One region of the Mesobacillus sp. AQ2 genome, then DNA from elsewhere that is predicted to be linked to it. Evidence: a T-box and tRNA genes for the amino acid it is inferred to sense, from the RefSeq annotation. Region 1 holds a T-box; the other holds one or more tRNA genes.
The links. The T-box of region 1 lies ahead of alaS (alanine--tRNA ligase). A T-box ahead of a tRNA ligase gene usually reads a tRNA of that ligase, here a tRNA-Ala.

Region 2: it encodes a tRNA-Ala, which carries the amino acid that the T-box ahead of alaS (alanine--tRNA ligase) is inferred to sense. The anticodon was not compared.

What each region holds. Positions count from the first base shown of each region.
Region 1 covers NZ_CP126080.1:3,412,882-3,423,554, forward strand. Annotated here, with positions in the region: gene alaS (alanine--tRNA ligase) at 1-1,988, opposite strand, end outside; T-box leader at 2,064-2,276, opposite strand; gene QNH36_RS17315 (AI-2E family transporter) at 2,342-3,421, opposite strand; gene QNH36_RS17320 (YrzQ family protein) at 3,702-3,836, opposite strand; gene QNH36_RS17325 (hypothetical protein) at 3,860-4,051, opposite strand; gene QNH36_RS17330 (PRC-barrel domain-containing protein) at 4,061-4,537, opposite strand; gene recD2 (SF1B family DNA helicase RecD2) at 4,663-7,098, opposite strand; gene QNH36_RS17340 (tetratricopeptide repeat protein) at 7,132-7,791, opposite strand; gene mnmA (tRNA 2-thiouridine(34) synthase MnmA) at 7,890-9,005, opposite strand; gene QNH36_RS17350 (cysteine desulfurase family protein) at 9,047-10,201, opposite strand; gene cymR (cysteine metabolism transcriptional regulator CymR) at 10,287-10,673, opposite strand, start outside.
Region 2 covers NZ_CP126080.1:171,526-182,198, reverse strand. Annotated here, with positions in the region: gene QNH36_RS01025 (anti-sigma factor family protein) at 1-574, opposite strand, end outside; gene sigW (RNA polymerase sigma factor SigW) at 591-1,154, opposite strand; gene QNH36_RS01015 (aspartyl-phosphate phosphatase Spo0E family protein) at 1,403-1,573, shown strand; gene rocF (arginase) at 1,659-2,555, opposite strand; tRNA gene QNH36_RS01005 (tRNA-Ala) at 3,499-3,574, opposite strand; tRNA gene QNH36_RS01000 (tRNA-Gly) at 3,578-3,652, opposite strand; tRNA gene QNH36_RS00995 (tRNA-Lys) at 3,721-3,793, opposite strand; tRNA gene QNH36_RS00990 (tRNA-Gln) at 4,010-4,084, opposite strand; tRNA gene QNH36_RS00985 (tRNA-Tyr) at 4,139-4,223, opposite strand; tRNA gene QNH36_RS00980 (tRNA-Thr) at 4,240-4,315, opposite strand; tRNA gene QNH36_RS00975 (tRNA-Val) at 4,346-4,421, opposite strand; tRNA gene QNH36_RS00970 (tRNA-Glu) at 4,447-4,521, opposite strand; tRNA gene QNH36_RS00965 (tRNA-Thr) at 4,540-4,612, opposite strand; tRNA gene QNH36_RS00960 (tRNA-Asn) at 4,657-4,731, opposite strand; rRNA gene rrf (5S ribosomal RNA) at 4,813-4,928, opposite strand; rRNA gene QNH36_RS00950 (23S ribosomal RNA) at 5,055-7,989, opposite strand; rRNA gene QNH36_RS00945 (16S ribosomal RNA) at 8,215-9,764, opposite strand; gene QNH36_RS00940 (hypothetical protein) at 10,057-10,284, opposite strand; gene pdaB (polysaccharide deacetylase family sporulation protein PdaB) at 10,428-10,673, shown strand, end outside.

The DNA of each region.
Region 1 (10,673 bases):
TAGTCGCCAACTTTTACGACACGGACAATATCACCATATTTCTCGCCAAACAATGCCATCGCACCCATTGCCTTCGCTTCAGCAATTGGCTTGAAGCTCGTCTCCACCTGGATGCTTCTCCAGATTTTTTCGTTGACGATAGCTTCTACTTGCTCAAGTTCTTCAGCGGTTACCTGGCCGAAGTGAGAAAAGTCGAATCGGAGTCTGTCTGGCTCGACAAGTGACCCTGCCTGATTGACGTGCGTGCCCAGTACATCCTTCAACGCCTGATGCAGCAGGTGTGTTGCAGTATGGTTCTTGATGATTTTTGCACGGTTATCCTGATCGACTTTTGCAGTGACTTCAAGTCCTTTCGAAACAGTTCCTTCCACCACCACTGCATTGTGGAGGTTTTGACCATTCGGAGCTTTCTTGACGTCTTTCACTGACAGCTTGACGCCATTTGCTTCGACTGTACCTTTATCAGCTATCTGTCCGCCGCTTTCAGCGTAGAAAGGTGTGACATCAAGGATGAAATGGATTTCGTCGCCAGCATTCGCTTCCTCAACAAGCTCGCCTTCCTTAATCAATGCAACGATTTTGCTGTTCGTTTCAAAGTTATCATATCCGACGAACTCGCTGCTTTCTTTAATATCCCCCAGAACGCCTCCCTGAACCTGCATGGAACCAACATCCTGGCGTGCCGCACGAGCTCTTTCACGCTGGAGTTCCATTTCTCTTTCAAAGCCTTCGTGGTCGACCTTCAAACCTTCTTCTTCTGCATACTCTTCGGTCAGTTCAACTGGAAATCCATATGTGTCGTATAGTCTGAAGACATCCTCACCCTGGATTTTGCCGCTGCCTTTTTCCTTTTCCTTCTTAATCAATTCAGAGAGAATAGCGAGGCCTTCGTGCAGCGTTTCATGGAAGCGGTCTTCTTCATTTTTGATGACCTTCTGGATAAAGTCGGTCTTTTCTTTTACTTCCGGGTAGAAATCATGCATGATTTCGCCCACTACCGGCACCAATTCAAACATGAATGGCCGGTTGATGTTCAGCTTTTTTGCATAACGTACAGCACGGCGCAATAAACGGCGAAGTACATACCCGCGGCCTTCGTTGGAAGGAAGTGCACCGTCACCGACAGCGAAAGCTACAGTACGGATGTGGTCAGCAATAACTTTGAATGCTTCATCCTTCTCTTTGGACTGTCCGTATTTTTCACCGGAGATTTCCTCAGTTGCATTGATGATTGGCATGAACAAGTCTGTTTCAAAGTTTGTTGGAACATCCTGGACTACAGAAGCCATACGCTCCAGTCCCATACCAGTATCAATATTTTTCTTCGGAAGCGGCGTGTATGTGCCATCCGGATTATGGTTGAATTCAGAGAACACAAGGTTCCATACTTCGAGGTAACGGTCATTTTCACCGCCAGGATAAAGCTCCGGGTCTTCAGGGTCGTTGCCGTATTCAGGACCTCTGTCATAGAAGATTTCTGTGTTCGGACCGCTTGGGCCTTCACCGATGTCCCAGAAGTTACCCTCCAGACGGATGATCCGCTCTTCAGGAATGCCGATTTTATCTTTCCAGATGTTAAACGCCTCATCATCCTCAGGGTGAATCGTCACGGATAATTTTTCAGGATCAAATCCGATCCACTTCTCACTCGTTAGAAATTCCCATGCAAATTCAATTGCTTCTACCTTGAAGTAGTCACCGATCGAAAAGTTGCCGAGCATTTCAAAGAAGGTATGGTGGCGTGCTGTTTTGCCGACATTTTCGATGTCATTCGTACGAATCGATTTTTGCGCATTGGTGATACGCGGGTTTGCCGGAATAACACGGCCGTCAAAATACTTCTTCAATGTCGCTACACCGCTGTTGATCCAAAGCAAGGACGGATCATCGTGCGGAACAAGTGAAGCACTTGGCTCTATGGCATGGCCTTTTTCCTTAAAAAATTCAAGATACATTCTTCTGATTTCAGAACCTGTCAGTTTCTTCATGAAACAAACCTCCTAAATCCTTGTGAAATTTTAGCTTTCAGGGATTTTAGGCAACAAAAAAAGCCCTCATCCCTGGACAGGGACGAGAGCTTGCTCGCGGTACCACCCTGATTATGGACGCAAAAACGCACGCCCATCTCTCAATGACGCTTTAACGCAGCTGCTACGGCAGGTTTTGCCTGCACTCCGGAATAGCCTTCTGTTATCCTTCACCGGGGATTCTTTCAGCCTGGGCAATCCCTCTCTGGACGATGGTCTATAACATACTCGTTCCTTCTACATTTTTCGAATTATTAATCTATAGCCGAATTATATATAGCTGGATTGCGTTTGTCAAACGACTTGGCATAAATTTATGTCGGACGTGCTTTTTTTCTTTCAAGAATGATGTGGTCTTTTGCGTGGATCAGTGCCGCCCTCAAAACAACCAGTACGGGAACGGCCAAAATCAGCCCAAGGATGCCGCCTACTTCTTCTCCTGCCAGAAGCGCGAACATGATCATCAAAGGATGCATATGCAGGCTTTTTCCGACAATCAGCGGGGATAGGATGTTACCTTCCAGAAATTGCAGTGAAAAGACGATCACAAGTGACAGCAGTACCATTTTCATAGACATTGTTGCGGCGATGATGACAGCCGGTATTGCCCCAATGATCGGACCGAAATACGGGATCACATTCGTAATTCCGACAATGGCTCCAAGAAGGAGCGAATACTTAATACCCGCAAGCCAGAAAAACAACGAGGAGAGCACACCGATGATCAGACAGATGAGAAGCTGGCCGCGTATATAGCTGCCGAGCGACTTGTCGACTTCATGAAGAAATCTTGCGCCCGGCTGCCTCCATTGCCTGGGGGTTAAGTACCAGGCTGCCTTTTTCATTGCATCGAAGTCCTTAAGCATGTAAAAGGCAATGAACGGAATCACCGCAATCGTCAAAATGGAATTAATGATTCCCATCAAAACAGACATCGTTCCTTCAAGCACTCCATCAAGCCATTGCTCCATACTGTTGATTCCATCCTCGATCCTCTCATGTATCCCTGCTGGCCATGTCGAGGTCTGGTCAACCACATTGTTAACCATCTGTTTATATTGTTCGGCGAAATATGGGGCGTTCTCCGTCAAATCACGCAGCTGGCGGATTAAAGCAGGAATACCCTTATAAAAAGCAAAACCTGCGCCGCCAAAAAATAAAATATAAATGATCAAAATCGATACTCCCCGGTGCAAGCCCCTTTGGTGAAGGGATTCAACAATCGGGTGAAGCAGATATGTAATGAAAGCAGCTATCGAAAAAGGAATCAGCAATGATATTAATATTTGAAGCACAGGTACCCATAGAGATTGAAGCTTGATAAAAACAAAAAGTACAATAAACAAAAGGAGAAGAAATCCAAGCCGGTAGTACCATTTCATTTGGATATTCACCATGTTCGCCCTCCCTCCTGTTTATTCTTGAAAGAAAGGAAGCGGATTATACCTTTTATTGGTACCGAGGCGGGATTTTTTTAAATAAAAAGGACCGATAATTTACTTTTTATAGCGAGTTTTTGCTTTTTATAGCGACTTTTTAGTTTTTATAGCGACTTTTTACTATTTATAGCGACTTTCGCCATAATATAGCGAACTGAAAATTCCGGAGGTTTTTTTCCATTTCCCCAACTAGAAAATCCCCTGCATAAAAAACTACAGGGGATTGGTTCCTTTTTTAAAGAAATGCTTTTGTCATTTTTCTGCCTAGCTTCTTCATTTTCCTGCCAGACACCATATTGTTGTTGGAAGCATAGTTATAGGCTGCCATACCTGCGCCAAATGCGATCACGGAGGTTAACATTTTGTTCATGTGTTTCACCTCTTCGGTTTATTTTACATGCCGTATTGACGTTGATCTTCGTCGAATAAGTCATCAAGGGAGCTGAGGGTTCCATCCTCTTCGACTTGATGGGTATGGATCAGACCTTTATTCAAAGACAGCTCTATGAAGCAATTCCAGCAATAATATTGGTTGATGCCAATTTTGCCAATATCCTTGCTTCTGCAATTGGGACAACTTAACATAAGGACACCTCATCTCGGTTTAACTGTCACGATGATGGCATCCTTTCCGATTGCAGGCGGACCGGTTGTCTTGACGACACGCTTTCCATTCATAATATCCGAAAAAAAGCCATCCGTTAGTTCGTACCCTACAATCGTGCCCAATTCTTCCATGAAATATACGTCTTCCAACAAACCTAGCTGTTCTCCATCCCTTGATAACAGGATCTTGCCAGCAAGTCCATCATTATGCTCGAACGTATATTCAGGCTCTGCCTCCAAATGCTCCAACGCTGCTTTGTCTTTTACCATTACACCATCCCAGCCAAAGGATTCAACCTGACCTATCTTGACCTGAAACGTTTTCTTGATGAATGCACCCTTTTTTACAAGTAAGCCTACAACGCTTCCATTGCTTGAAATGCTCACATCACAAACTTCGCCCAGTTTTTGACCACTCGCCAATTCATATACAGGCAATCCCTTTAAAAGTGAAAATGTCCGCAAAAGTGTGTCCCGCCTTTCCGAACACTCTTAGTTTCCTCCGTCTCGGGCAAATCATGATGTGTAAGGTTTTCCAAAGCGTTTCACTGTCTGTAAAAATAAAAAAGAATCCACATAGCTGCGGATTCTTATGCATTATTCTCTTCCATAAAATCATAAGGAGACACGTTCTCCATTCCGATCATCGGGTCCGCGCTCTTCATCATTTCCAGATAGTCAACCTGCTTACTGTCCTCTTGTGTAGCCGGTAAAGTTACCTTCTCTGTCTGCTTACCGCTCAAATCAGGAAGCATCTCGACTAGCTTTTCAACAAGCGTTGTATTCCGCTCTGTATCTTCTCCGCGTTCGATGCCCATTTTCAAGGCATCTTCTTCGCCAACGAGAATCAGAAATTGCTTGCTTCTTGTGATGGCCGTATAGATTAAATTCCTTCGCAGCATCCTGTAATAACTTTTCACAACCGGAAGTACGACAATCGGAAATTCACTCCCCTGTGATTTATGCACCGAACAGCAGTAAGCATGGGTAATTTGTGAAAGATCTGGACGATTATAAGTTACTTCGATCCCGTCAAAGGAAACAATCAACTGATCTTGTTTTTCTGTGTTTTCCTTTGCGTAAAAAATCGCGACGACCTCACCCATATCCCCGTTGAACACATTTGCTTCCGGCTGGTTGACCAGCTGGAGGACCTTATCGCCGATCCGGTATTTCACATCGCCGAAGGCCAGCTCTTTCCTTGTGCCGTCTGCATTCGGATTGAATAAATTCTGCAAAAGCTCGTTTAGCCGGTCAATCCCTGCAGGTCCCCGGTACATAGGAGCCAGAACCTGGATATTTCTTGGCGAATAGCCTTTTTTCTTGGCATTTGCGACAACTTTTTCGACTACTTGGGGAATCTGGTTTGTCGAACATCTTATAAAAGAGCGGTCAGCCTGTTGGGCAGAAATGTCCTCAGGCAGATACCCTTTTTTGATTTGGTGGGCAAGTTCAATGATTGATGAACCTTCTGCCTGCCTGTAAATATCGGTCAGCCTCACTGTAGGAATCCTGCCGGAATCAAGCAGGTCCTTCAATACCTGCCCTGGACCAACGGAAGGAAGCTGGTCTTCATCGCCCACAATGATAACCTGAATATTATCAGGCAGTGATTTGAACAATTGATGGGCCAGCCAGATATCGACCATTGAGGTCTCATCAATAATCAGGATTTTCCCTTCAAGCGGCTGATCCTCATTATGTTCAAAGCCTTCAGCGCCATTCCAGCGAAGCAGCCTGTGGATGGTTACGGCAGGCAGACCCGTGGACTCGGTCATTCGTTTTGCGGCCCTGCCGGTAGGAGCTGCAAGCAAAAACGGATACGGCTCCTCCTTTTTATAATCTTTTGGCTCTAAGGAACAGCCATGGAGTTCTCCGTATAATTCCACGATTCCTTTTATTACGGTCGTTTTCCCTGTACCAGGACCGCCTGTCAGGATCATCATTGGCGACATCAGTGCTGTCTGGATGGCTTCTTTTTGACTCGGAGCATATTGGACATTGAGACGCTCTTCAAGATTCCCGAGCGCAAGGAGGAATTCGGATTCAGGAAATTGATTTTCATACTCCGTCTGCTCAAGGATTCTTTTGATATTCGCCACAAGTCCCTTTTCAGAATAAAAGAGCGATGGCAAATAGATTCTCTGCTCTTCGGCAATCAGCTTTCCTTCTTCACCAAGCTTGATGATTTCCCTGGAGATATCCGTAAATTCAATCTGGAAATTCTGATTGTCTTCAAGCAGCTTTTTCACATCTACAAGCAGTGCTTCCGCATCCATGAAGACATGTCCGCCCTGTATGCTTGAATTCTCCAGGGTATAAAGGCAGGCAGCCTTGATCCGGTCAGGATGGTTACCCGTCAGGCCCAGTTGGCTTCCAAGTTCATCAGCCCTGCCAAAACCGATGCCCTCAATGTCTTCAACAAGTTTATAGGGATTGTTTTGGATCACTTCAATGGCCTGTTCTTTATATACTTGATATATTTTCATCGACAGCTGCGGGCCAAAACCATAATCGTTCAAAGCGACCATCACCTGTTCAAGGCCTTGATGCTCCATCAGAGTATCATACAAGTCCTTTGCCTTTTCAGGTGCCAGTTTCGGAATCTGGTCCAGAACAGAGGGATTCTCGATGATCCTCGTGATGGCTTTTTCACCAAGAGTCTCAACGATTTTTTCAGCCGTTTTCTTTCCGATTCCTTTAAAAAGGTCACTGGACAAATAGCTGATGATTCCCTGTTTGGACTGGGGAAGGTCTTTTCTGAAATGCGTTGCATGAAATTGGGCGCCAAACTTGGGATGTTCTTTTACTTCACCAAAGAAAATATATGTCTCCTGCTCATGAATCCTGGGGAAGTACCCGGTAATGACTGCCTCTTTATCATCATACTGTTCATTTGTTTCCTCGACCCTGATTCTCAGTACGGTGTAAAGGTTTTGTTCATTATGGAAAATGGTGACTAAATGCTTTCCTTTCATGAACTTCCCCTGCTCTGAAAACAAATCTAGAGAGTCCTGCTTATCCAAAGTTCCTTCCCCCTTTCCGCTGATCCATCGTATTTACTGGTTCTCTTGTCCCTCAATCAATTTCTTTCCGTGGCCGGCCAGCAGATGGTCAGGCTGTACTTCCAATGCGCGATTGAACATTTCAAGCGCTTTTTTGCCATCTTCTTTGAAACCGTAGGCAACCCCAAGATTATAGAGTGCATCGGCATGTCCAGGGTCAAGCATAACTGACTTATCAAGTACGGTTATTGCTTCATCAATAAAGTTTTCCCTCGCAAGGCAGAGCCCGTATTGGAAATGCGCTTCAGCATCATCCTCAAGAAGTTCAGTGCTTCGCTGCAGATATGGCAATGCCAGCTTGCTGTTTTCCATATTCGCAAGGCTCATGCCAAGCATGAAAAAGTTATCCCCGGTTTCGAGACCCTTTTTCAGGGCTAGTTCAAACATACTTTTAGCCTGAGCAAAATTTTGCTGGTCAAAATAAACGCCACCCTTGCTGTAATAGGCAGCAGGGGCATTTTCATCAAGATCGATTGCTTTATCGTAAAAATTCATTGCTCTTTCGGTATCACCTACTGCTGTCAGGACATTCCCGAAATTTATGTATGCAACAGGATCCTTTGGCTGTTCTTCGATCGCTTCAGCGAAAGCCTTGGCAGCCTCTTCCCATTTTCCTTCTCTCATTAAATCAATACCTGTCTGGTTTTTATCCATTTTGAACACTCCATTCTCCATGCCAGTATACCACAATCATGTAATCAAACTCACAAAATAATCCCCGGCGAAGCTGGCCCGCCGGGGATCAATCAGAATTAACCGACATATGTCAATTTGCTTCCGTTTTTGAAAATCTCATCAAGCGTTCCGCCGCCAAGACATTCTTCTCCATCATAGAAAACGACAGCTTGTCCTGGGGTAACAGCTCGGATTGGTTCTTTGAAAATCACTTTTGCGGTTCCATCGTCCTGAAGCTCAACCGTTACAGCATTATCAGGCTGACGGTAGCGGAATTTCGCCGTGCACTCAAAGGTCTTTGGCTTTGGCTTGTCGGATACGAAGCTGATATTCACAGCCGTAATGCTGTCTGAATAGAGCAGATCGTTATGGAATCCTTGTTCAACTAGCAATACATTGCGTTCAAGGTCCTTTCCAACCACGAACCATGGTTCGCCTGCACCGCCGATTCCAAGACCTTGTCTCTGGCCGATTGTATAATACATCAGACCGTCATGCTTGCCTTTTACTTCACCACTCATGGTCTCCATATTTCCCGGCTGGGCTGGAAGGTAATTCCCAAGGAACTCCTTGAAATTCCTTTCGCCGATGAAGCAAATGCCAGTGCTGTCTTTTTTCGTTGCTGTGGCTAGATTTGCTTCCTTTGCCAGTTCCCTCACGCGGGACTTTTCCATATCGCCAATGGGGAACAATACTTTTTCCAATTGGCTCTGGTTCAGCTGATTCAAGAAGTATGTCTGGTCTTTGTTCTCATCAAGTCCGCGAAGCATTTTCCGCTCGCCGTCCCGGTCTTCCACGCGGGCATAATGGCCTGTCGCAAGATAATCCGCTCCAAGATTCATCGCGTGCTCAAGGAATGCTTTGAATTTGATTTCTTTATTGCACATGACATCAGGGTTTGGCGTCCTGCCTGCTTTATATTCATCCAGGAAATAAGTAAAAACTTTATCCCAGTATTGTTTCTCAAAATTGACTGCATAATACGGAATGCCGATCTGGTTGCACACGCGGATGACATCTTCATAATCCTCCGTGGCTGTACAGACGCCGTTTTCATCGGTGTCGTCCCAGTTCTTCATGAAGATGCCAATCACATCATAGCCCTGCTCCTTGAGGACCAGCGCAGCGACGGATGAGTCGACTCCCCCGGACATTCCAACCACCACTCTAGTATCCTTCGGTGATTTTTCCATTATGCTTCACCTCACTCTCTTCCTTTAAAACTAGTCTACCCTTATGCCCGTTGGTTTTTCGCGAGCCTCTGGACAATATTAGCTGTATCTGCAGCTGCTTTGTCAATCTGTTCTGGTGTATTGTTTAATCCGAAACTGAAACGGATTGAGTTCGTCAGCTTGTCAGAATCTTTTCCGAACATTGCAACCAGCACATGTGATGGGTCAATGGAACCTGCTGTGCATGCTGAACCACTTGATGCCGCAATTCCGGCCAGGTCGAGATTGACAAGCATGGCTTCGACATTTGTACCAGGAAAGCTTAAGTTTAAAATATGAGGCAGTGAATTATCAAGCAATCCGTTCAGCTGGAAAGAGATTCCGCTCTCTTCAAGCTTGCTGATGAAACGCTTCTGCAAATCCCGATATAAGGCGCGCTTGCGCTCAAGCTCTTGTTGCGATAGCCGAACAGCTTTCCGGAATCCGGCAATTGCTGCAACATTTTCAGTGCCTGCACGCCTCTTCCTCTCCTGTTCCCCGCCGAAAAGCTGGCGAGCCAGCTTAATTCCACCTCGGATATACAGAAAACCAATTCCTTTTGGTCCATTGATTTTATGCGCCGAAACAGAAAGCATATCCACGTTCAATTCTTCTACGCTGAAGTTCTCGATTCCATAAGCCTGGACTGCATCCGTATGGAAAACGGCCTGGTGTCCGGCAAGTCGCTTCCCTATTTCTGCAATCGGCTGAATTGTCCCCACTTCATTATTTCCGTACATGATGGTCACAAGAATCGTATCATCCCGCAGCGCATCATCAAAAGCATTAATGGAAACAAGGCCATTTTCATCAACAGGGAGATAAGTGACCTCAAAGCCCCGTTTTTCCAACTCCTCACAGCTATGCAGTACAGCATGGTGTTCAACCTGCGTCGTAATGATATGCTGCCCTTTTGAGCGGTTTTGTTCGGCATAGCCAATAATAGCGAGGTTATCAGCTTCCGTTCCGCCGCTTGTGAAAATGATATTGTTCCCTTTTGTCCCGATGCTTTTTGCTAGTTCATCTCGAGTATCATCCAGGATTTTTCTCGCCTCGCGCCCGAAATGGTGGATGCTTGAAGGATTCCCAAACTCAGATTCCATGACTTTAACCATTTCAGCCAGGACTTCTGGATGCATCGGTGTTGTGGCCGCATGGTCCAAATAGATTCTATCCAAAGTTTTACCCTCTCTTCAGAATATTTTAGTTTATATAGGCTCTGTTCGTCAGCTTTGCATTCAAAAGTCAATGTAAAAACAGCTTTTATATATAAAACATGTACGCATCAGACTCGCCAAAATTATCGGTGTGATTGGCAAGATCTTCAATCGTGGTGTTGTCCAGGACATCTTTTACTGCATCCCTGATACGGGTCCACAGTTCGCGTTTTGCAGGTTCTTCATCCTCAATGCCTTCGACAATACTGATTGGGCCTTCAAGGACCCTGATGATATCGCCTGCTGAGATCTGCGAAGGCTCAGAACCAAGAATATATCCTCCATACGCTCCTCTGATGCTTTTTACCAGTCCGGCATTCCTCAGGGGAGCCACCAGCTGTTCTAAATAGTGCTCTGATAAATCATTCGTTTGCGCAATCGACTTTAAAGAAATTGGCCCTTCGCCAAACTTTTTGGCAAGCTCAATCATAAT
Region 2 (10,673 bases), 1.6 Mb from region 1:
TAATATGATACCAAATCCATTCGAATATTTCATTGACTTCGGTTACTTCCCCTGTAACATTACCGGCTGAAGCCATGTACCTTTCCCCGTTGATGACGGTCAAGTTCCCTTGTACTTCGCCTTCGACCTTCACCTTGCCATTCCTGACCACGACATCCCCCTTGACTACTTCCCCTTCAGGTACAATGACGGTATCATTTTCAACGATCAGATTAGGCTGTTTCGAAACAGAAAACTGATGGTCCTCGTTCCAGGTCGAAAGAATGCTTGCAGTCATCAATGCAAGGAAAAGCGATGCAGCTGTCAAAAGCGGATGACTCCTGAACCAGCGTTGGACTTCAGTCTTTTTCTTCTCCTTTGGCAAGCCGGCCATGACCTTTGATGTAAAGTCATCCGGCGCCTGGATATGGGAAGTACTCTGGACAAGAGCGATTGCCTTGTTCAATTCCCTGAAGTAACCCTGGCAATCAGAACAGCTCTGCAAATGCTCTCTTAAAATCTTTTCGTGTTCTTCAGTTATTTCATCATCTAAATACTCGTGCATATATTCAAAAACCTGTTCGGGACATTTCAAATTCTTTCACCTCACCTTATACGTGTCGCAACTGCTGCCTTAACGCCTCTCTGCCTCGATGGATCCTCGTCTTCACCGTTCCAAGCGGCAAATCCAGGATTTCACTGATTTCATTCAGGCTAAGCTCCTCAATATACTTTAATACGATGACCGATCTGTATTTATCGGGTAGTTTTGAAATTTCTTTTTGAATTGTGTCTTGCAATTCGATACTTTCTACCTCATCCTCTGGCAAAGGAGTTTCAGATGGAACCTGTGAGTACATGGTCAAGCCTTCCGTTCCCGGCACCTCTGCATCAAGAAAATAATCTGGTTTCTTTTTACGAATCCGGTCAATGCAAAGATTGGTAGCAATCCTGTATAACCATGTTGAAAACTTCAGGTTTTGATTGAAGCTGTTAATATTGATATATGCGCGGATGAAAGCCTCCTGTGCAATATCCTCTGCCTCATGCCGATTCCCGAGCATACGGTAGCAAAGCTGGAATACCTTGTCCTTGTATACCTCAACAATCTCTCCATAGGCATTCTGGTCTCCCTTGATTACCTGTTTTATTCTGTGCTTTACGATCGTTTCCATTATTTTACCTCCGCGCTTCCTGCGGCTAATCGATATACGAATCGATTCCGTAAAAGGTTTCGTTTTTTTTATAAAAACTTTATTTATATATGTAATTATGTCTATTCCGTTTAAACAGACTCTTTTCGGCAAAAAAAGCTAAAAAACTCGATACATTAATATTAACAAATTTTTACCAGTTTGGTTTAAAAAGTTTTGGTCCGGGGTATAAAGGGACTATATTTAATGAAAGCGAGGAACAAAGATCAATGTGTGCAGAAACGCTGTTGAAGGATATAGAAAATTGCCGTAAAGAAATGGTTGAACTAGCTGCAAGAACCTCGCTGTCAAACCAACGGGTAGTAGACATGAGCATGAAGCTCGACCATTTACTAAATAAATATTATCACTTATCCTCAAAAAAGCCAGTTCTATATTAATGATAAAGAGCAGCAGCCGTAACAGGGCCGCTGCTCATATTTTTTTGTTTAACCATCTCATTCTATTCTTTTTTCGAAGCTTTGATTACAAAAGTTTCTCGCCAAATAAAGAACCCATCAGCGCAACCGCCGCGACTGCCGTCTTGTTCTTTTCATCCAGGATTGGATTCACTTCAACGAATTCCGCAGAAGTAATGATTTTCGCTTCAGCCAGCATTTCCATTGCCAGGTGGCTTTCACGATAGCTGATGCCTCCTGTAACCGGAGTACCAACACCAGGAGCATCCGTTGGGTCGAGTCCATCCAGATCAAGTGAAAGATGGACACCATCGGTCTTATCTTTAAGATAATTGACCGTCTCCTCAATGACAGCAGCCATCCCTAGGCGGTCAATTTCGTGCATGGTGAACACCTTGATACCCATTTCCTTTATCAAGTCTTTCTCCCCATCATCCAGTGCACGCGCACCAATAATGACAATATTCTCCGGCTTCACCTTAGGAGCATACCCGCCAATCTGCGTCAGCATCTCATGACCCAAACCAAGACTCGCAGCCAGCGGCATACCATGAATATTTCCAGACGGCGAAGTCTCCGCCGTATTCAAGTCTCCATGGGCGTCATACCAAATCACACCAAGATTCTTATAATGCTTGGACACACCAGCCAACGTCCCAATCGCAATGCTATGGTCCCCGCCCAAAACAAGCGGAAAAGACTTCGATTCTATAATGTTATCTACTTCATCTGCAAGCAGGCGATTCTTCTCCGCCACCAACTCAAGGTTTCGAAGATTGCTATTAGGGTCAATCTTCACCTCAGGCCTGCCAACTGCAATATCGCCCAAATCTTCTATCTCATCAAAAAGCACACTTAATCTCTCATTGATACCTGCATAACGGATCGCACTCGGGCCCATGTCAACTCCCCTTCTCATCTGACCCAAATCCATCGGCATCCCGATAATCGAAAGTTTCTTCATTCTTGACTCCCCCTTGCTTTCTCTCATCTCTCCCTCTATTTTAAACGCTTTCATTAGGATGACTCAACCGGACAATTTCATGAATATATATACGGTTTGGAATAGAATGAATTTACGAAATGATTTTGTTGAGGCTGTGAGACAGGAGGGTTTTTTGACAGTTTTGGGTGATTCTTTTGCAAACCTGTCAAAATCCAAGTGGTTTCTTGACAGATTTGGCTCCTTCTCCTGCAAACCTGTCAAAATAACGGAGGGTTCTTGACAGCTTTGGCTCCTTCCACCGCAAACCTGTCAAAATCCACGTGGTTTCTTGACAGCTTTGGTTCCTTCTACCCCAAACCTGTCAAAATAACGGCGGATTCTTGACAGCTTTGGCTCCTTCCACCGCAAACCTGTCAAAATAACCGCGGATTCTTGACAGCTTTGGCTCCTTCCACCGCAAACCTGTCAAAATAACCGCGGATTCTTGACAGCTTTGGTTCCTTCTACCCCAAACCTGTCAAAATAACGGAGGGTTCTTGACAGCTTTGGTTCCTTCTACCCCAAACCTGTCAAAATAACGGCGGATTCTTGACAGCTTTGGCTCCTTCCACCGCAAACCTGTCAAAATCCACGTGGTTTCTTGACAGCTTTGGCGCCTTCTACCGCGAACCTGTCAAAATATCCGCGATTTCTTGACAGCTTTGGATTCTTTTCCTGTGAACCTGTCCGAACTGGAGACCACTTCCGACAGCTTCTGAAATATCCGTTAAATCTGTCCAAAACCCCATGGTTACTTTTGACTGACTCATCCTCTCTTTATTCAAAATTGTCTAATCACGACGTATTCCTTACAGCTATTACAAGTAGTGTAAGATAACAATTCACAATATAAGTAGCGTGAAATAAAAAAAGCCATAAACCCGACTGGATTTATGACTGAAATGGTATTTATGTAGTATGATGGTGGAGCCTAGCGGGATCGAACCGCTGACCTCCTGCGTGCAAGGCAGGCGCTCTCCCAGCTGAGCTAAGGCCCCATTTGGAGCGGAAGACGGGATTCGAACCCGCGACCCCAACCTTGGCAAGATTGTATTCTACCACTGAACTACTTCCGCATGATTTTATTATATAGGTAAGACCCCTAAAAATAAAGGAAAATTATTCTTAGGGGCCTTGACATGAGTGAGCCATGAAGGACTCGAACCTTCGACCCTCTGATTAAAAGTCAGATGCTCTACCGACTGAGCTAATGGCTCTCAATATTGTAGATCAACAAGTTGTTATCACTCGGTTAAGCATGTTATCGCATCTGCGATGCTCGAAAGTCCTTACGGCCTTTCTCGCAAGTTGCCGCAGAAGCAACTCCAGGGAGTGAGCAACTTGCTCTACCGACTGAGCTAATGGCTCATAGGATATAATCTACCCTATTCATTGTCTCTTAAGCATCCTGAGTGCAAAAAAGAAAATAAAAATGGCTGGGCTAGCTGGATTCGAACCAACGCATGACGGAGTCAAAGTCCGTTGCCTTACCGCTTGGCTATAGCCCAATGAAAAAATAAAAAGGACATTAGTAGCTTGTCCAATTTTAATATGTATTAAAATGGTGGAGGGGGACGGATTCGAACCGCCGAACCCTGAGGGAGCGGATTTACAGTCCGCCGCGTTTAGCCACTTCGCTACCCCTCCACAAGCCAAAAAAAAATGGTGCCGGCAAGAGGACTTGAACCCCCAACCTACTGATTACAAGTCAGTTGCTCTACCAATTGAGCTACACCGGCATTAGGAATATTTCACAGTGTGAAAGTGAATGGTGGAGGATGACGGGATCGAACCGCCGACCCTCTGCTTGTAAGGCAGATGCTCTCCCAGCTGAGCTAATCCTCCATTTTATGATGCTTTTTAAAGTAGATGGTGACCCCTACGGGATTCGAACCCGTGTTACCGCCGTGAAAGGGCGGTGTCTTAACCGCTTGACCAAGGGGCCATATTATAGTATTTTGAGAGCTTCCAAGCGGGCTCGAACCGCTGACCTCTTCCTTACCATGGAAGTGCTCTACCTGCTGAGCTATGGAAGCATGTATTGCTGCCAGCTCAAATGACTTTCGTCATTTAGAGATAATGGCTCCGCAGGTAGGATTCGAACCTACGACCGCTCGGTTAACAGCCGAGTGCTCTACCACTGAGCTACTGCGGAATAGTGGTAATTTAACATAACTCTTGCAGATGATTCGAATGCCTCATCTTAGGAATTTGTCCAAGATGAAAATGCATTTTTGCCCGGCGGCGTCCTACTCTCACAGGGGGAAACCCCCAACTACCATCGGCGCTGAGAAGCTTAACTTCCGTGTTCGGTATGGGAACGGGTGTGACCTTCTCGCCATCGCCACCAGACATTTTTAAAGAACAATATTTATTATACTGTCTTTTATGCATTTTTCAAGAGAATTTTTATGAAATCTTTATTCCCTCAAAACTAGATAATGTGTAAGAAGAATTCAAGAGAAACGAATGATCAATTTGGTTAAGTCCTCGAACGATTAGTATCAGTCAGCTCCACACGTCACCGCGCTTCCACCTCTGACCTATCAACCTGATCATCTTTCAGGGTTCTTACTAGCTTGCGCTATGGGAAATCTCATCTTGAGGGGGGCTTCATGCTTAGATGCTTTCAGCACTTATCCCGTCCGCACATAGCTACCCAGCGATGCCTTTGGCAAGACAACTGGTACACCAGCGGTGCGTCCATCCCGGTCCTCTCGTACTAAGGACAGCTCCTCTCAAATTTCCTGCGCCCACGACGGATAGGGACCGAACTGTCTCACGACGTTCTGAACCCAGCTCGCGTACCGCTTTAATGGGCGAACAGCCCAACCCTTGGGACCGACTACAGCCCCAGGATGCGATGAGCCGACATCGAGGTGCCAAACCTCCCCGTCGATGTGGACTCTTGGGGGAGATAAGCCTGTTATCCCCGGGGTAGCTTTTATCCGTTGAGCGATGGCCCTTCCATGCGGAACCACCGGATCACTAAGCCCGACTTTCGTCCCTGCTCGACTTGTAGGTCTCGCAGTCAAGCTCCCTTGTGCCTTTACACTCTGCGAATGATTTCCAACCATTCTGAGGGAACCTTTGGGCGCCTCCGTTACTCTTTAGGAGGCGACCGCCCCAGTCAAACTGCCCACCTGACACTGTCTCCCGCCCCGATCAGGGGCGCGGGTTAGAATTTCAATACAGCCAGGGTAGTATCCCACCGACGCCTCCACCGAAGCTGGCGCTCCGGTTTCTCAGGCTCCTACCTATCCTGTACAAGCTGTACCAAAATTCAATATCAGGCTACAGTAAAGCTCCACGGGGTCTTTCCGTCCTGTCGCGGGTAACCTGCATCTTCACAGGTACTATAATTTCACCGAGTCTCTCGTTGAGACAGTGCCCAGATCGTTACGCCTTTCGTGCGGGTCGGAACTTACCCGACAAGGAATTTCGCTACCTTAGGACCGTTATAGTTACGGCCGCCGTTTACTGGGGCTTCGATTCAGAGCTTCGCGTGAGCTAACCCCTCCTCTTAACCTTCCAGCACCGGGCAGGCGTCAGCCCCTATACTTCGCCTTGCGGCTTCGCAGAGACCTGTGTTTTTGCTAAACAGTCGCCTGGGCCTATTCACTGCGGCTCATCCGGGCTATTCACCCAAATGAGCACCCCTTCTCCCGAAGTTACGGGGTCATTTTGCCGAGTTCCTTAACGAGAGTTCTCTCGCTCACCTTAGGATTCTCTCCTCGCCTACCTGTGTCGGTTTGCGGTACGGGCACCATTTATCTCGCTAGAGGCTTTTCTTGGCAGTGTGGAATCAGGAACTTCGGTACTATATTTCCCTCGCTGTCACAGCTCAGCCTTCACGCAAGCGGGATTTGCCTCACTTGCAGCCTAACTGCTTAGACGCGCATATCCAACAGCGCGCTTACCCTATCCTCCTGCGTCCCCCCGTCGCTCAAACGATAAAGAGGTGGTACAGGAATATCAACCTGTTGTCCATCGCCTACGCCTTTCGGCCTCGGCTTAGGTCCCGACTAACCCTGAGAGGACGAGCCTTCCTCAGGAAACCTTAGGCATTCGGTGGATGGGATTCTCACCCATCTTTCGCTACTCATACCGGCATTCTCACTTCTAAGCGCTCCACCAGTCCTTACGGTCTGACTTCAACGCCCTTAGAACGCTCTCCTACCACTGACATCTAAGATGTCAATCCACAGCTTCGGTGATACGTTTAGCCCCGGTACATTTTCGGCGCAGAGTCACTCGACCAGTGAGCTATTACGCACTCTTTAAATGGTGGCTGCTTCTAAGCCAACATCCTGGTTGTCTAAGCAACTCCACATCCTTTTCCACTTAACGTATACTTTGGGACCTTAGCTGGTGGTCTGGGCTGTTTCCCTTTTGACTACGGATCTTATCACTCGCAGTCTGACTCCCACGGATAAGTCTTTGGCATTCGGAGTTTGTCTGAATTCGGTAACCCGATGAGGGCCCCTAGTCCAAACAGTGCTCTACCTCCAAGACTCTTACAACGTGAGGCTAGCCCTAAAGCTATTTCGGAGAGAACCAGCTATCTCCAAGTTCGATTGGAATTTCTCCGCTACCCACACCTCATCCCCGCACTTTTCAACGTGCGTGGGTTCGGGCCTCCAGTTGGTGTTACCCAACCTTCACCCTGGACATGGGTAGATCACCTGGTTTCGGGTCTACGACCACATACTCATTCGCCCTATTCAGACTCGCTTTCGCTGCGGCTCCGTCTTCTCAACTTAACCTTGCATGTAATCGTAACTCGCCGGTTCATTCTACAAAAGGCACGCCATCACCCATGAACGGGCTCTGACTACTTGTAGGCACACGGTTTCAGGATCTCTTTCACTCCCCTTCCGGGGTGCTTTTCACCTTTCCCTCACGGTACTGGTTCACTATCGGTCACTAGGGAGTATTTAGCCTTGGGAGATGGTCCTCCCAGCTTCCGACGGGATTTCTCGTGTCCCGCCGTACTCAGGATCCACTCAGGAGGGAACGAAGTTTCAACTACAGGGTTTTTACCTTCTCTGACGGGCCTTTCCAGACCACTTCATCTACCCCGTTCCTTTGTAACTCCATGTAGAGTGTCCTACAACCCCAAGAGGCAAGCCTCTTGGTTTGGGCTATGTCCCGTTTCGCTCGCCGCTACTCAGGGAATCGCGTTTGCTTTCTCTTCCTCCGGGTACTTAGATGTTTCAGTTCCCCGGGTCTGCCTTCAATACCCTATGTATTCAGGTAAAGATACTGTTCCATTACGAACAGTGGGTTTCCCCATTCGGAAATCTCCGGATCAAAGCTTACTTACAGCTCCCCGAAGCATATCGGTGTTAGTCCCGTCCTTCATCGGCTCCTAGTGCCAAGGCATCCACCGTGCGCCCTTTCTAACTTAACCTAAAAGGTCATTTCTCTAATTGAATAGAGAGAAAACTAAAATGGCGATCACTCGGTTTTCTTCTTGGTTCTTCTTACTTACGATTATCTAGTTTTCAAGGAACAAAAAAGCTTTGAGAGAATTGCTCCCTCAAAACTAAACAAACAAGCGTACAACTATGTGGATTACATCCACAGTACGAATCGAAAGATTCGCATTCCGATTGCCCTTAGGCAATATCCTTAGAAAGGAGGTGATCCAGCCGCACCTTCCGATACGGCTACCTTGTTACGACTTCACCCCAATCATCTGTCCCACCTTAGGCGGCTGGCTCCAAAAGGTTACCCCACCGACTTCGGGTGTTACAAACTCTCGTGGTGTGACGGGCGGTGTGTACAAGGCCCGGGAACGTATTCACCGCGGCATGCTGATCCGCGATTACTAGCGATTCCGGCTTCATGCAGGCGAGTTGCAGCCTGCAATCCGAACTGAGAATGGATTTATGGGATTGGCTTCACCTCGCGGCTTCGCGACCCTTTGTTCCATCCATTGTAGCACGTGTGTAGCCCAGGTCATAAGGGGCATGATGATTTGACGTCATCCCCACCTTCCTCCGGTTTGTCACCGGCAGTCACCTTAGAGTGCCCAACTGAATGCTGGCAACTAAGATCAAGGGTTGCGCTCGTTGCGGGACTTAACCCAACATCTCACGACACGAGCTGACGACAACCATGCACCACCTGTCACTCTGTCCCCCGAAGGGGAACGCCCTATCTCTAGGGTTGTCAGAGGATGTCAAGACCTGGTAAGGTTCTTCGCGTTGCTTCGAATTAAACCACATGCTCCACCGCTTGTGCGGGCCCCCGTCAATTCCTTTGAGTTTCAGCCTTGCGGCCGTACTCCCCAGGCGGAGTGCTTAATGCGTTTGCTGCAGCACTAAAGGGCGGAAACCCTCTAACACTTAGCACTCATCGTTTACGGCGTGGACTACCAGGGTATCTAATCCTGTTCGCTCCCCACGCTTTCGCGCCTCAGCGTCAGTTACAGACCAGAGAGCCGCCTTCGCCACTGGTGTTCCTCCACATCTCTACGCATTTCACCGCTACACGTGGAATTCCGCTCTCCTCTTCTGCACTCAAGTTCCCCAGTTTCCAATGACCCTCCCCGGTTGAGCCGGGGGCTTTCACATCAGACTTAAGGAACCGCCTGCGCGCGCTTTACGCCCAATAATTCCGGACAACGCTTGCCACCTACGTATTACCGCGGCTGCTGGCACGTAGTTAGCCGTGGCTTTCTGGTCAGGTACCGTCAAGGTACCGGCAGTTACTCCGGTACTTGTTCTTCCCTGACAACAGAACTTTACGACCCGAAAGCCTTCATCGTTCACGCGGCGTTGCTCCGTCAGACTTTCGTCCATTGCGGAAGATTCCCTACTGCTGCCTCCCGTAGGAGTCTGGGCCGTGTCTCAGTCCCAGTGTGGCCGATCACCCTCTCAGGTCGGCTACGCATCGTGGCCTTGGTGAGCCGTTACCTCACCAACTAGCTAATGCGCCGCGGGCCCATCTGTAAGCGACAGCCGAAACCGTCTTTCAGCTTTCCCTCATGTGAGGGAAAGGATTATCCGGTATTAGCTCCGGTTTCCCGAAGTTATCCCAGTCTTACAGGCAGGTTGCCCACGTGTTACTCACCCGTCCGCCGCTGATCTTCAAAAGCAAGCTAATGAAGATCCGCTCGACTTGCATGTATTAGGCACGCCGCCAGCGTTCGTCCTGAGCCAGGATCAAACTCTCCAAGAAAGAGTTATGAGTTAGCTCATAAGTTAAAACGTTGGCTCATGTCTTCTATTAATAGAAGCATGATAATTTATTGTTTGTTGACGCTTGTTTGTTTAGTTTTCAAAGAACAATTTACTTTGCTTGCCGCTCATAAGCGACTTTCATAATATATCATGCGACCGACTTAATGTCAACCACATTCTTTATTATTTTCTCACCGCTGATTGATCGTTTAGCGACTTGCTCAGCAGCGACGTTTATTAATATATCAGGATACTTTTCATACGTCAATAATAAATATCAAAAAACTTTTTCATCCTCTGGATATGTTCTTTTTCGCCGGCATATACTTTAGGCACTCTTTTGGTGATGCGATTCTTTTAAACAGTGAGAACAAAATTTGATATCTCTCTCTCATCGATCTCTTTACGATATGATCTATGCGTTCATCCTTCAGGTCAAACAGGATTTCATCCATCTCTCTTTTGATTAAGTATTCCAGCTCTTTTAATTCCTTCTCATTGATCAGAACACCAAGCATACATACACTCCTGTTCATTTTCTCATAGTGATTGTAGTGTTATCTTTTTTCCTGAATTTTATAATCATCATTTTAATTATCATATCTTTTCAAATCCTGAATAAAAATTAGACAAGGAGTGCATCGGACGAGGTGGTGAGAATATGAATTTCTTTTATGTGATGAATGCCAGGTCGATAAAAACAGCTTTTGTCATCATTGTCGCAGCCTTTTTTACAGCTTGGTTCTTTTACATGGATAATATGGTCCAGATCCCCGCCTTTTCAGCCAAGGATGGTCCGAAAGCGATCTATAAGGGTGAAAAGGATTTAGCCCTTACCTTTAATATTGGCTGGGGGGACGAAAAAGCTGAACCGATCCTGGATGTCCTGGCGAAGCAAAAAGCCGGA